Regions from separate parts of the Peribacillus sp. NPDC058075 genome, predicted to be linked through region 1. Evidence: riboswitches for the same ligand, from Rfam matches in the RefSeq annotation. Region 1 holds a riboswitch; each other region holds the start of a gene.
What was found. A riboswitch is a leader RNA that binds a small molecule or an ion and turns the genes downstream of it on or off. The one in region 1 is predicted to bind preQ1.

Region 1 (5,029 bases):
TCCTTACGGAAATCAAACAGCTTCAATCAACAATCGGAAAGGAGCTCGTCATGCAGGCACTGCAAAAAACCTACGGCAACCGGAATGAAGCTGCCAAATGCTTGCAGATATCCATAAGGAAATTACGTTATATATTAAATGAGAAGAGCCAGACATAATAAAAAGGAGGATGCCCCGTTCCAGGGCTTCCTCTTCTTTTCCTATTCTAGCGTTAATACGATGCGTCCGTTGATTTCTCCCTTTTCCATCATTGAAAACACGTCATTGATCTCATCAAGCTTTCTTGTTTCAATATTCGTTCTGACTTTACCCTCAGCCGCAAATTGAACAGCTTCCTGTAAATCTTTTCTCGTCCCGACGATGGACCCTTTTACAGTTACCCCATTTAACACTGTATCAAAAATCGGGATGGGAAGTTCATCATTCGGCAAACCGACTACGACAAGTGTGCCGCCCCTCTTGATTGAACTGTAAGCCTGTTCGAAAGCTTTTTTCGTAACCGCTACAGAAATGGACGCCTGCACACCGCCGACTTTATCCTTTATGGCCTGTACAGGATCGGTCTTCAGTCCATTAACCGTGTAATCCGCCCCAAGTTCCGTTGCCAGATCAAGCTTATCATCTTGAATATCGACAGCAATCACATTAAAGCCCATCGCTTTTGCGTATTGCAGCGCAACATGTCCCAATCCGCCAATTCCATAAACCGCTACCCAATCACCAGGTTTTGCTTCCGATACTTTAAGAGCTTTATAGGTCGTTACACCTGCACAGAAAATTGGTGAAACCTCCGCAAAGTCAAGCCCTTCAGGAACCTTCACCACATATTTGGCAGGTGCTTTACAATATTCAGCATACCCGCCATCCACGGAATAGCCTGCATTCAATTGATCCAAGCAAAGCGTTTCCCTTCCGGTCAGACAATATTCACAATCACCACAGGCCGAATAAAGCCATGGGATCCCAACACGGTCACCCACTTTCAAGGAAGTTACGCCTTCTGCCACCTTTTCTATAATGCCCACACCCTCATGTCCGGGGATAAGCGGAAGCTTGGGTTTTACCGGCCAATCACCATGTACCGCATGCAAATCGGTATGACACACGCCACAGGCTTTAATTTTCACTAATATCTCACCATATTCCAACTCTGGGATGGGAACTTCTTTAATCTCAAGTTTTTGGTTAAATTCATTGACGACCGCCGCTTTCATTGTCTTGACCTGTTGTTTCGCATTTACAGTGCTTGCCCCTTGTTTTACATTCATGATCCATTTTCCTCCCTTAATCCAGTGGATATTATTTCTTACTACTACTTACAAGATGCAAGTGCCATGCCACTGCAAAAAGGCCAAGAAGACAACAATCACAAAAAAAAAGTGCCGAAAAATCGGCCCATTTGGACGAATTAACGGCTCAAGTTGGACGAAATCCGGTTTGTATATTGCAGAAAAAATGGCTCACCCTATAAATAGGAGGTGTCTAAAACATGGACCAATTTGAAAAAGCCTATGAATCATATAAACAGCAGGGAACACCGCAAGCAAACCAACCTGATTCAGCAGGAAAAGAAGAAATCATCGCCGTAAGGAAAAATGAAGAGGACAATATTATCGCCATCAAGACGAACTCCGGCCGCGAACTCGACTACCCCACTGCCCTTGCGGAAGCAAAGGCGGGCAACCTGGCCAATGTTGACGTCTTTCATAAATATGGACGTGACATATTGCGGAGTGAGCCCGATGGGATAAAGGAAAATAACCTGGATCAACTGCCGGAGTTTTGAATTTTCGGGGAGACTGCCTGATATGGGCAGTTTTTTTCTGTCTGGATGAGCAAAAAAAGAACCAGCGTGATTAGCCGGATCTTATTTTTCGTAAGGATAGGATTCAGAGATTTCGAGCAGTCGGCCGCAGGACTCGACAACCTCGATGATTTCCATCCATGACATGTCCAGCCCCAGTTCATTAGCATGGGAAATCTTATCCCGTAATTTCCGGATGGCGTTCGCATCCTTCTTCCCTTTACTTTTCGACGGGATTTGGAAGAAGCACCTCAACTCTTTATCTTTATGTATAATATCGAATTTATCACTGATTTGCAGGCACTCTATTATATTGATATCCTCATTTTTATCGATTCTCCTTCTATATAATTCGGTTGCCTTTTCTAAACGGTCTTCGCTGATCATTGGATACCAGCTGCCATCGCCGAATCTATCCAGGATGATATCACTCATCCTCATTTCCAATAAGGTAATATATCCGAATATCAGCATCCTGATCGGAGGCTTTTGAAGGTCGGCATGGGTAATCAACATTTTAATTGAATTATTCTCCAATACGAACACCCTTGTTTTATTCTTAAAAATATGGAGAAGCTGGATCAAAGGGGTTGAATCCGAAACCATTTCCCTTGGTGAAAAGTTTTTCAAATATTCAGAAATAGTTCCTTCACCTAGTTCTTGTCTTTCGATATAACCGATGATTTCCCCTTGATCTTGGACTGCCAATATATCAAAATTCTTTTTTTCCAATGCTTTCTGAATATCCAGTGCCAGATCATTTTTATGGCAAAACTCAAGCTCCTGGGCAATGCTCTTAACCGTTATATTTTCTTCATAAAGTGTTTTAAGACTAAGATAGCTACTATTGCTTTTTCTTTCGCTTCCATTTAACATCTTTCAACCTCCGCTCAGGAACACTTTCTGCCCTTTTTCCGCTTTAATCATAGAAATGCATGCGGCCCCCACAAATAAAGTCCACTGCAGTGGACTCAATCCCAATCATGTGGATCTAATTTTTTGGCACCCATTAATCAAATGCCATCAACTGCATTGCCTACTGCCGTTTCCTCATTCCCCCTTTCTTCCCAGCCCTTACAAACATCCACCCAATCCTTCGCACCTGAATATTCAAACAATTCAGCGAGTGTAAGTTCTATTGCAGAGTTCGCACTTCCGCAAGCCGGGAACAATGACTCGAAGCGCTTCATCGATACATCTAGAAAAACAGCTAAATCGTTTGCCAGACCAAACGGGCAAACTCCCCCGATTGCATGGCCTGTCTGTGCAAGCACTTCTTCAGGCGCAAGCATTCGTGCCTTGAAGCCGAATGTCTGACGAAATTTCTTATTATCCACTTTGGCGTCCCCTGCGGCAACTACCAAAATCGCGTGTTCACCTTCCCCTTTAAAGGAAAGAGTCTTAGCAATCCTCGCTGGTATAACACCGATGGTTTCCGCTGCCTCAATCACCGTAGCACTCGATGTTTCGAACTCCTTTACGTCGCCTTCCCGATTCCATTGTTTAAAATGGCTTTTGACACTCTCGATCGACATATTATACTCACTCCTTTGACATACATATTGAAATAATATCATCCTTCATTGCAATAAATCAAAATCCCATTGTGCTACTTCTCCTGCTTGGAAACTTATAAATTAAAACCATTCTTTACAAATTGACGAAACAAGCGTACATGCGATACTATTAAACATTGGGTAAACGCCTACACGTGGTTCGTAACCATCCCACGATAAAAAACTAGGGAGAGAGTAAAATGAATGTTCGTACACTCGTGATAAACGGGTTATTGGCTGCCTTGTATGTGGCGGTCTCATTGGTGTTTAAACCAATAGCTTTTGAGATGTTCCAATTCCGAGTACCGGAAATGCTGAATCATCTGATTGTATTCAATAAAAAGTATATCTACGGTATCGTTGGCGGAGTCTTCATATCGAATCTTCTCTTTTCACCGATGGTGCCATATGATTTGATTTTTGGAGTGGGGCAATCCCTGCTTGCCTTATTGCTTGTCATTTATGTTTCTCGTTTCATAAAAGGCATTAAAGGACGGATGATCGCCACGATTATCTTTTTCACGTTCACAATGTTCTTAATTGCAATTGAACTGAACCTTGCCTTTGGCTTGCCATTCTGGCTAAGCTGGATGACCACGGCTGTCGGTGAGTTCGTTGTCCTCCTGATTGGAGCTCCAATCATTTATGGAATGAACAAAAGAATTCAGTTTGAAAAGTGGCTTTAAAAGGAATCTTCGAACCTTTAAGCCACTATAATGGAAAAGAGCTGTCTGCATGATGCGGCAGCTCTTTTTTTTCACCAATGAACTCGAAAATGATAAACTATTAGCAAGAATGGTGGTGGCCCTTTGAAAAAAGTCCTGACCATAATCGGTCTGCTTGTAATTGCAATATTTATATACTCTAATGCAGATCTGTTCACTTTGGTTTGGAAAAGTGACCTGGATTCTGTTATTAGCATATTGAAGGAAAACCTTTTGCTTACATTTATTGTGACATTCGTATTGATGTTTGTACAAAATTCTTTTACAATCATCCCCTTAATTTTACTCCTGACTATCAATGTCACGATATTCGGATTCATATATGGCTATCTATGGAGTTGGTTTACAAGTGTTGTTGCCTCAGGATTCATTTTTTATGCAGCAAGAAACTGGTTTCAGGAGCTTCTCTTAAAGAAGATTGGCGAAAAGTGGCAAGAAACCGTTGTGGAGCATGGCTTCATGTACGTTTTTACAGGCAGGATTTTCCCGCTTATCCCAACAAGCTTAATTAACTTGGCAGCTGGCGTCAGCACTGTCACGTACAAGGATTTTTTATTAGCGACGGCGCTTGGCAACCTTATATACTTTTTCTTCCTATCGCTGATTCCCTATGGACTGCTATCTGTTGAAATGAACCAATACACGCTAGCTGCACTCGCACTCCTCTTCTTACTATTTTTCATTATCTATAAGCGTGCAAAAAAGAAAAAGAAACTTACCTTCTACAGAAAAAACAGGTGACCACATTGGCCCTGTTTTTTTATTTAGGATTCTGCATATATTTTTTTCCGATAGTTTGTTAAAATGTGTATGTAATTTCACCTTTGAAACGTCTTAAAATCAGGGAGAATCTCCATGTCCAAAAGCTCCATCTTAGCAATATATATCCTATCCGGGATTCTTACATTAGTCGTGTTCGACTACTTTTTAATTACAAATATCCA
Region 2 (5,029 bases), on a different contig from region 1:
GATATACATCTGAAAAATAAAATGCGTATGATAGATCCTTCCGTCATTCAAGGAACCCAATTAGTAAGAGCATCCAGTTTATCAGAAAAAGTAAAGAAAATGGGAATGGAAGCCTATAAAAAAGCTTCAAAGGGCATGTATCTCAAAGTGATTTCCGATTGATTTTGTGTCAACCTTGAGTTTTTTCTCGTAAACATCTAAGTATCCTCCCGTATAAAATTAGTTGATTTAGACAATCGACATCTAGGAAGGAGCTAGAATAACGGATACCTTATACATCTGAACCAGCACCCTTTAATCATTAAAAAACTAATGAGGCTCTCAAAGTAGTAACGCCGTTTTCCAAATAACCCTTTAAACAGGTCAATGTATAAACCCAACCTTCCTTTTGTCCGATCATTTTGTTTATTATTTCAGGATCGTCTTCACTCAATCCTGATTCGTTTACTTCAATAATTGTACTCGTATTATCCAACGTTTTTAGTGTAATGGTAACAATCGTTTCTTGATTATTTCCACCCCACGCAAACACGATTTTCCTATTTTCCTCGACTTCCACTACATTAATAACCACCTCAGCATCGTATTCGTTGTATCTCAATGTAAGTGTCCTGCCTTGTTCCCATCTTTCTGAACTGGATGAGAACCAGAAATTCCCGATTTTTTCAGGATTCACTATGGCTTCAAACACTTCATTAGCTGGCTTGATTATCTTAAATTTCGTAATTATTTGGGTATCCATACTTCCACTCTCTTTCGATTTGTTTTTATTGTTTTCCACTTTCCCAATCTACTGATATGGGCGGCAGGGTCCGTCCAGTTTCAAGCAAGCTCTTCAGGTTACTCAGAATAGCTGGCCATCCATTATTCAAGCCTTCAAAGGTATTGTCATCATATACGACATCTGTCTCCAAAAGCTCCTCGTGCCTAACGGTTAACTTTACAACTGAATCATCCATTTTCTGTAATTCAAAAGTGACCCGGGTAGGCTGCTCGCGAGGTGTTTCGTCTCCTGCCATGTTCCATGTAAACGAGAGCAGGTGCAGCGGCTCACACTTAAGTACATACCCGTGATCAGTAATCCGCCCATCTTCGAGTAAATATTTTACGCTTGATCCTTCTTGCCAGTCAGACTGTACATGCAATCCAAAGTGGTATTTCTTCGTGACTTCACCACTCGTCAAGGCTTCCCAAAGCTTCTCTGGTGTGGTTGCGATATAAATAGGATAAACAAACGTAGTTTTTTTCATCATTCTTTTTCCTCCTCGCGTTTATTCCTCATATCAAGTTCGCAGCATATCTCTACCAATGATTGTCCGCTTTTCATATACGACCGGTCAAGCAGTTTTCTACGACAGAAATCGGCAAAGTCATTGCATTGAAGAAGATTTGAAGTGCATTACTAATATCAAACGAATATACGCGGATACATATTAAAATTGACCATATGGAAACTTCTTGATTTCCAATCGTTTTCAAGCTACGATAAATAAGGAAAATGATAATCCGCTCGGGCGGAAGAGGTTCTAGCTACCCTCTCAAAAAAACTAAGGAGAACAGTGCTCTTTCTTAGGGTGCTGTTTTTTCTGTATAAGGAGAATTAAGAAATGTTAAGAATTTTATTGTATTTAGTATCCATCATCACGGCGAATGTGGTTACAGCAGCTTTTGCGCCATTACATTTTGGCATGTTCATCATTCCGATGGGTACTTTGCTCATCGGGGGAACCTTCATCTTTCGAGATCTGGTCCAGAATAAATTCGGCCGCACGAAGACCTATATATGTATCGTCACTGCACTTATTCTATCTGCGTGTGTATCATTTTTATTAGGAGATACGTTATTGATTGTATTTGCTTCCGCATTATCGTTCGTGGTCGCAGAAACAGCGGACACGGAAATCTATACCCGCTTAAAGCTCCCGATGAGTTGGAGGGTGTTTTATAGCGGAATCGTTGGAGGGTTTTTCGATTCGGTAATATTTGTCGTAATTGGTCTAAGTCCATTGGGTGCCAATATATTACCATGGGAAGCAGTACCCGCTGCGGTCATCGGCCAAATCATCGTGAAAACCATCATTCAGTCAATAGGTGCCGTACTTTTGGGACGAATCAATGTAGAACTGGAGAAACGAGTAGTCTCCAGTTAAATGGCAGGAGGGATGCACTACATGGATGGAACAAAAAAAGAAAAAGATAAATGCTATTGTCTCGAGGCGTTTCGTGAAAAATACGGCCCGCATGTTCAAGGGGAATGTATGAAGCTCTCCTGCGCCAATTATCGTAAGCATAAAGGAATAGACAAAAAAGGACCAAATTAGGTCCTTTTTTTTGCGTAAACGGAGTAACTCACTAGAAAACGAGCAAACTCATGTGTGCAATGCAAACTCACTAGTAAACGGTGCGAAATCATGAATGCAGCATGAATTCACGAGTAAATTGCCTAAACTCACGAGTAAAAGTGCAAAACTCACGAGTAAAACAGCAAAATTCACGAGTAAAACAGCAAAATTCACGAGTAAAAGTACGAAATTCACGAGTAAACGGTGCGAAATCATGAATGCCGCACAAACTCACGAGTAAACATAAAAAAAAGCTTCCTGCACCGTTTATTAAATGGGGCTAGGAAGCTTTGTATTTTGTTTAGAAGTGCTCTGTGCTTTTCCGAACTAGTTTTTCGAGGGTGAAAAAGCATTCTCGTTTCCGCTCAAGTTCGGTTTGTCCATTTTCGGTGACATGATAATATTTCCTGCGGCCTGACTCGGACTCTTTCCAATGGCCTTTTATGAATTCTTTTTTTTCTAACCGTTTAAGGGCGGGGTAGAGGGTGCCTTCACTTATTTGATATTTGCCCATGCTCATTTCCTTCAAGATCTTCGTGATTTCATAGCCGTATAGCTTTTTTTGTGAAAGAAGTGAAAGCAAAAGGAGGTCAATGCTTCCCTTCATTAATTCTTTATCCAAATAAAATCTCCTCCTTTTCATTTTTAAAGTGTAATACGTTGTACATCGTATCACAAGGTGCATTTTACTTTTCTAAAAAAAAATGGTTAAATGACGATTGCTAAATAAATTTAATCATAGTAAAATGTGCTTCGGAACGGATGAGTTGTGAAGAGTGTGGTAAGGATATTATATACATGATTTAATTGTTTTAATGAAAATACGGAATAGGATAGAAGATTCCCTACTCAAGGGGTATTAATTGATTTTTTTTCGAAAATCATTTAGATTCTATTTATCAACAAGAGCAAAGAAAGAAGGTCCTAGATAGATGAAAGTGAAAGCACCTGAGCCATTCACATATATTGGTGGAAAGAGAGCTGTTCTTTTACTTCACGGGTTTACCGGAAGTACAGGAGATATGAAAAAATTAGGGAAATACTTGAATGATCTCGACTATACTTGCCATGGACCTCTTTATAGAGGGCATGGAGTGTCTGGTGAGGAATTAGTTAAGACTGGTCCAAAGGAATGGTGGGAAGATGTAGTTAATGGCTATAAATTCCTTAAAGAAGAAGGCTATGAGGAAATTGCAGTTGTAGGAATTTCTTTAGGAGGAGTTTTCTCATTAAAAGTGGGAATTGAATTGCCTGTAATAGGGGTAGTTTCAATGTGCGCTCCGACGCAAGGGAAAAGTATCGATCGACAAAAGAACCGCTTGCTCAATTATGCACAGGCTTATAAGAAGTTTGAGGGCAAAGGCGCAGACCAAATTGCTGCTGAAGTGAAGCTGCTGGAGGAAGAGCCTATGCCTCAACTGAAAGATGTGCTGAATATTATAAATGAGACAGGTGAAAATTTAGATTTAATCACATCACCCACTCTTGTTTTACAAGGGCGCTTGGATGATCCCGATTATACGGAGAGTGCTACAGCGATTTTCAATGAAGTCGATACGCAGCATAAACACTTGATATGGTATGAAAATTCAGGCCATATTATCACATTGGGTAAGGAACGTGAGCAGGTGTATGAAGATGTGTATAAGTTCTTAAATACATTGAACTGGTCGGAATAATAAGCGGGTTTATAAATTCCCCTTTAAGTTAAACGTGTAAATTGCCTGCATTCATATGTAGGCTTTACACAATGCTTGAGGGGATTTTATTTTGGCTGAAAAGTGTTTTTTGCATCTATTTGTAGAAAAAGACCTTTAAGTTATCGTTATTATCAAGAGTAGCCAATAAAATATCGTTCACATCGGCATTATATGTTCTTTTGATTCTGTTTTTAAGCCATGCTTCGTCTTTGCCGCCCCGATTTAATTCTTTAGAATCGATCTTCCCTTCTTTAATAATCGTTTTAGGAAAAGTGAAGGCATTTGTTGCTAGGTGCATATCTGCTGGGGTGACAGCTTCATATTGAGGATATAAGAACAATGAAATGGTGCCACTCGGTTCCCATAGTGCGAGAGATACTTTTTGAATATCTTCGACTTTTTCTTTTCTTAATTCCGATAATAAAAAATCGATGGAGATTCGGGCCCTTGCTAAGCTTTTGTAAATGATTTGTCCATTTTCGATAAGTGGAAAGGGGGCAGAGTCAAAAAACCTTCGGATTTTGCCCCACTTAAGACCCGTAAACACACTAATTATATATAAAATAACTAAAACAGAGGTCGTAATCATTGATCCCTTCAAACCTAACTGTTCATCTGACAAAGGGTGGGCAAGAATGTTTCCAATAATTAATGCCATGATGAAATCAAGTGATCTTAACTGGGAAATGGACCGTTGCCCCATCAATTTAACCGAAAAAAGTAAGAAGAAGAAGGATATAATGGCTCTTAACGTCCACTGGATTGCAGTAAGAGTTTCCTGGCTATTAAAAAAGTCCACAAAAAATTCACGTCCTTATTTCCTGCAAAGGAAATGTAATGGTCAGTAGGATGACTGGGATGTTATTTAAAGACCGGGCCGTTTATAATTTAAGCCAGCTCCTTCTTAAGTATTCCCAACATCGGTCCTTCTAAGACTTTCTTGATTGTTTTCAAAAAATTTATATTAATATAACAACTTTAAAACGT
Region 3 (5,029 bases), on a different contig from region 1:
TTCATATAATTTTCGTATTCTTTGCGAAAGAATTCTTCGGTTTCCCGTTCCAGTGCTTTTCTTTCGTTATAATCTGTTATGAATTTGAAAAAACGTTTCATATGAATTCCTCCTTATGGGGTTAAAAGGTCTTAGTTTAATAGTAACATATCATTAGTGGAATTTAACCTTTTTATAAAAAAATGGAGTGAGAATCGTGTTTTTGTGTGAATTAAGTTGTGAACGGTTTGATTCGAGAAAGCATGCAATGGAACCTTCCTGGGTATATGTTCCCGTGCATGGTGTTGAAAGGAAATGTCGGGATTTGCAGTAGCAGATATTGGAAGTGGTGAGTATTTTAGTTAAAATATTCCTTTAATCAATTATACACTAAATATTCTGAAAACAAAGGAAAATATTCACTTCCGGCTTCTGCTGATAGATTTGTTTTTTATGATTTATTATTGTGTATAGTTATTTATTCCCCGAATATGCGAAAATGAAACAACCTTATAATTGAAGGAAAAGCAATTTCCCCCTATTCGGGAAATTGCTAGTGTCATAATTGGAACTTCTTAACCTGTTCAGTGAGCTGTTCTGCCGAAGATGCAAGTTCACTGGCATGATTCGTGATTTCATCCATCGAAGAGCTGGATTGCTGAGCGGAGGCGGAGACTTGTTCGATTCCTGCCGCGGACTCTTCAGAAACGGCTGCGATATCTTCAATAGCCTGATTGATTTTTTGGCCATTTGTGGAGATATAGTTCAATTCGTTTGTTATATGCTGAATTTTCATTTCCATATTCCCGACAGAATGATTGATTGTTTCAAAGGTTCGGCCTGTGAGCGTGATTTGTTTCGTGCCTTCATCCACTTGTGTATAACCATCTTCCAGGGAGTGGACGACCATTTTTGAACCTGTTTGAATGGCGGAGACAATATTGGTGATATCCCCAACGGAGTGTGTGACCTCTTCAGCGAGTTTCCGCACTTCATCGGCGACGACGGCAAAGCCCTTGCCATGTTCCACCAGCACGAGCAGGTTCTATGGCTGCATTCAACGTATACCCTTGATGACCAAGCTGCGAAATTGCTGTGATTGAGAATCGAGCCCTTTCACTTGCTCTACGGCATTTTTGACAATGCCATCAATACTTTGCATCTGTTGGACCGAACTGCGCATTAAAGTGGTGCCCTCCTTGGTCAGGGAAAGGATTTCGGTTGAACTTTTAGCTACATCCACCCCTTCTAGGTGGGCAAGCTTAATCCTGCCGGTGAAATCATCCATGATGCGAACCATTTCAGATGCCGGTTGGCTTGTGACTCCGAACCTTTCGAAAGTTCATACATCGTACTCGCTATCTATTTGCTGCCCTGTTGCCCTTCATTTGCTGATTGAGTCAGATCTTCGCTTTGGTTGGAAACAGAGTGCGAAACAATGAGCATTTTTTCGATCGTATCACGAAGGTGTTTCTGCATTTGATTGGCGGATACCGTTAGTTCGCCCATTTCATCATTTGACTTTTGCTCCAGGGGCTCATGATTCAGCTCTCCAGCAGCCACCATTTTCATCCTATCCCTGATTTTAAGGAGGGGGGTGGTAATGAGGTTGGCAGTAACAACCGCAAGGACTAGGCCGATAAGGACTGCCGCAATGGATATGATGATACTTGTCGTCTTAACCGATTTCCCGCTGGCGATGACGGTTTCACCTGAAGCGACAATCAATTCCTCCCGTTCCGAAGCAAGTTCCTTGAAACCCTCCATTACTTCATTGCTTATTGGCGCCACTTCATTTTTGAGTATCTCTTTAGTGCGTTCTTCATTTCCATTTTCATATTGTGGAAACACCCGGTCTACAATCATCGTCCTCCAATCCACGCTTTTCTCGATCAATTCCTTCGCTTTATCAGAATCACTTAAGGCAAGGAGATCCTCCTGGATGACCTGGCTTTCTTCAGTATATTGTAAGAACCCTTCTTTATAGCTCTCGTCTCCATAAAGAATATAGGCTCGGGCGTCTGCGGTTCTTTGTGCTAGATTGTATAGCAGCTTTTCGTCTTGGATAAGAAGCGGAAGTTCCTTTTCGATGATATCCTGGGAATATACCAGTGACTTGTTGCTGGTATAGATGTTGAATGCTCCTAAGATAACACATAAAGATATGATGAGTGAAAATGCCACCAATACCTTTGCTTTAATGCTTTTCAAATTATTGGACCCCTTTATTGATATTTTATTCACACTGTTTTCTCGGATAAATAAAAAGGATATTTAAGCAAAGAAAAGTTAACCAAATTTTCCATCAGATCTAATGTTCTCTTAATATAAACATCTTGATTTATTATCGTTTTCAAGTTAATATTGACTTGGAAAAATATAATGTTCCGCATTAAGGCGGAAGAGGTTCTAGCTACCCTCTCAAAAAAACTAAGGAGAAACAGTGCTCTATTCTTAGGGTGCTGTTTTTTTCCGTAAAAAGGAGTTTTATAGAAATGAAGAAGAAAGAAAAGGCAGTGGTTGTGTTTAGCGGAGGTCAGGACAGTACGACGTGCTTATTCTGGGCGATGGAGAGATTTGAGGAAGTGGAAGCGGTGACGTTTGATTATAATCAGCGGCATAGCTTGGAAATCGAATGTGCTCAAAACATTGCAAAGGAATTGGGCATAAACCATCATATCCTTGACATGTCGCTGCTGAACCAACTGGCACCAAATGCGCTGACGAGAAGTGATATTGCGGTGGCGGACGGAGAAGAAGGGGAATTGCCGTCGACGTTCGTACCAGGGAGGAATTTGCTGTTCCTTTCGTTTGCCGGAGTGCTGGCGAGTCAGATTGGAGCTAAACACATTGTCACCGGTGTCTGTGAAACGGATTTCAGCGGATATCCGGACTGCCGCGATGTATTCATTAAATCATTGAATGTGACTTTGAACTTGTCGATGGACCAGTCATTCGTGATTGATACGCCGCTAATGTGGCTTAATAAAGAGGAAACATGGGAGCTAGCGGATCAGCTAGGCGCGTTCGACTTTGTCCGCGAAAAGACCCTGACTTGCTATAACGGAATCATCTCCGACGGCTGTGGAGAATGTCCGGCATGTAAACTGCGGAAAAAAGGACTGGATGATTATGTAAGCAGACGGAAGGTGCTTTCATGATGTACGGTTTTACTATAGTGGATAAACTCCAAAAAATAGATGAAGATATTCAGCGCAGCCAATTGAAGTATACAAACAAGAGGGTTCTCGTGAGTAAGGAATTCACCTTTGATGCGGCACACCATCTGCATGATTATGAAGGGAAATGCAAGAACCTGCATGGCCACACGTATAAGGTCATTTTCGGATTAAGCGGGTATACAGATTCACGCGGGTTGATGATAGATTTTGGGGACATCAAGGATATATGGAAAAATGAAATTGAAATCCACCTGGATCACCGCTATTTGAATGAAACCCTGCCGCTCATGAATACAACAGCTGAAAATATGGTTGTCTGGATTTATGAAAAAATGGCCGAATCCCTTTCATTAAAAGAATATGAGGGTGCTAGAGTCGAGTTTGTCCGACTGTACGAAACGCCGACAAGCTATGCCGAAGCCAGACGGGAGTGGATGGAAAGTGAGTAAACTCCCGGTTATGGAAATCTTCGGGCCGACCATCCAAGGAGAGGGAATGGTCATTGGCCAAAAAACCATGTTCGTTCGGACGGCAGGCTGTGATTATTCATGTGCCTGGTGTGATTCCGCATTTACTTGGGATGGCACCGGTAAGGAAGATACCGTCCAGATGACGGCTAGAGAAATATGGGATGAGCTGAAGCGTATAGGGGGTTCCGGTTTTTCCTTCGTGACGATATCGGGAGGAAACCCGGCTCTGCTGAAAAACCTAAACGGCTTGATAGCGATCTTACATGAAAATAAAATGAAAATAGGTGTCGAAACCCAAGGGAGCCGATGGCAGGATTGGTTTCTCGATATTGATGAACTGACGATTTCACCTAAGCCGCCGAGCTCTGGAATGAACACGGACTTTACGGTGCTTGATCAAATCATATCGAACCTGGCTGATCGAAATCCCGATAATAATGTCTCATTGAAGATCGTCGTCTTTAACGAGGAAGATTATCAATATGCCAAACATGTACATGGGCGTTACCCGGAAATTCCTTTTTATCTGCAGGTCGGCAATGACGACAGCAAGACGGCGGATGATCGTCAATTGATCAGCGGTCTTTTAAAGAAGTACGAAGAGTTAATTGATAAAGTGATAGCGGATGATGAATTGAATGATGTGAAAGTGCTGCCCCAGCTGCATACCTATATATGGGGAAACAAGAGGGGCGTATAAAGAAAAGAGACGGAGGCAGTGTGAAGTGTAATCACACTGCCTTTTAAGCTTATTACAACCTTTGAATGTGTGTAGCTTTGAAGGATGATGTGTATTTAAGACCATATCCAAATAAGCGATCCATTCCAATATGCGCGGTCCAAATCAAACCAATCAGCATCCATGCATCCGACTTTAGAAAAATGGCTAGAAAAATCATGAAAATGGACAGGGTATAAGTATGAAATACGTTATAAACCTTGGCTCCAATCCGATCATTGATGAGATAGGCCAGCATGGAAACATCAGGCGATAAAATCAGTAGAAGGAAAATCCACCAGCTGAATTCATATAACGAATAGATGTAAATCACTGTTAAAAGGACAATGAGTCCTTCAATATGAAGGAATTTCTTTACCATATTAAAACCTCCAAAGTCTATTTGACCAATGGTCAATAATATTCAAAAAAATTATATGATGTTCCTGATGATATTTTTTACATGAAAATAAGCTAAGCCTTTTACATCTTGATAAGTTAGCTCAGAATTAATATAAAAAGTTATGAATCCGTGAAGAGAAAGAAAAATCGACCATATGGATGCAGGATTCAATTTGTTGTCCGTTAGGTCCGTCAGGGACTGGATTAGCTTTTCATATGTTTTATTAGAATCAAATTGAAGTAACTGCTGAATCTCTTTTTCCTTCGATAAAAACATG

Region 2: another riboswitch for preQ1. It lies ahead of ACFVS1_RS02350 (VUT family protein); the one in region 1 lies ahead of ACFVS1_RS22300 (QueT transporter family protein).
Region 3: another riboswitch for preQ1. It lies ahead of queC (7-cyano-7-deazaguanine synthase QueC); the one in region 1 lies ahead of ACFVS1_RS22300 (QueT transporter family protein).

The regions. Positions count from the first base shown of each region.
Region 1 is NZ_JBHVSL010000003.1:314,846-319,874, forward strand. It holds gene ACFVS1_RS22275 (sigma-54-dependent transcriptional regulator) at 1-158, shown strand, start outside; gene adhP (alcohol dehydrogenase AdhP) at 201-1,214, opposite strand; gene ACFVS1_RS22285 (DUF3892 domain-containing protein) at 1,490-1,786, shown strand; gene ACFVS1_RS22290 (hypothetical protein) at 1,868-2,680, opposite strand; gene ACFVS1_RS22295 (YbaK/EbsC family protein) at 2,818-3,339, opposite strand; PreQ1 riboswitch class I at 3,510-3,554, shown strand; gene ACFVS1_RS22300 (QueT transporter family protein) at 3,561-4,046, shown strand; gene ACFVS1_RS22305 (TVP38/TMEM64 family protein) at 4,170-4,826, shown strand; gene ACFVS1_RS22310 (ATP-binding protein) at 4,941-5,029, shown strand, end outside.
Region 2 is NZ_JBHVSL010000001.1:455,766-460,794, forward strand. It holds gene ACFVS1_RS02335 (HD domain-containing protein) at 1-162, shown strand, start outside; gene ACFVS1_RS02340 (SRPBCC domain-containing protein) at 302-742, opposite strand; gene ACFVS1_RS02345 (SRPBCC family protein) at 768-1,253, opposite strand; PreQ1 riboswitch class I at 1,515-1,557, shown strand; gene ACFVS1_RS02350 (VUT family protein) at 1,608-2,150, shown strand; gene ACFVS1_RS02355 (hypothetical protein) at 2,172-2,321, shown strand; gene ACFVS1_RS02360 (hypothetical protein) at 2,370-2,558, opposite strand; gene ACFVS1_RS02365 (PadR family transcriptional regulator) at 2,644-2,964, opposite strand; gene ACFVS1_RS02370 (alpha/beta hydrolase) at 3,275-4,021, shown strand; gene ACFVS1_RS02375 (DUF421 domain-containing protein) at 4,137-4,841, opposite strand.
Region 3 is NZ_JBHVSL010000001.1:448,937-453,965, forward strand. It holds gene ACFVS1_RS02285 (hypothetical protein) at 1-101, opposite strand, end outside; gene ACFVS1_RS02290 (methyl-accepting chemotaxis protein) at 539-1,015, opposite strand; gene ACFVS1_RS02295 (hypothetical protein) at 1,037-1,279, opposite strand; gene ACFVS1_RS02300 (HAMP domain-containing protein) at 1,342-2,190, opposite strand; PreQ1 riboswitch class I at 2,377-2,419, shown strand; gene queC (7-cyano-7-deazaguanine synthase QueC) at 2,475-3,140, shown strand; gene queD (6-carboxytetrahydropterin synthase QueD) at 3,140-3,610, shown strand; gene queE (7-carboxy-7-deazaguanine synthase QueE) at 3,603-4,331, shown strand; gene ACFVS1_RS02320 (DUF4260 domain-containing protein) at 4,384-4,731, opposite strand; gene ACFVS1_RS02325 (TetR/AcrR family transcriptional regulator) at 4,783-5,029, opposite strand, start outside.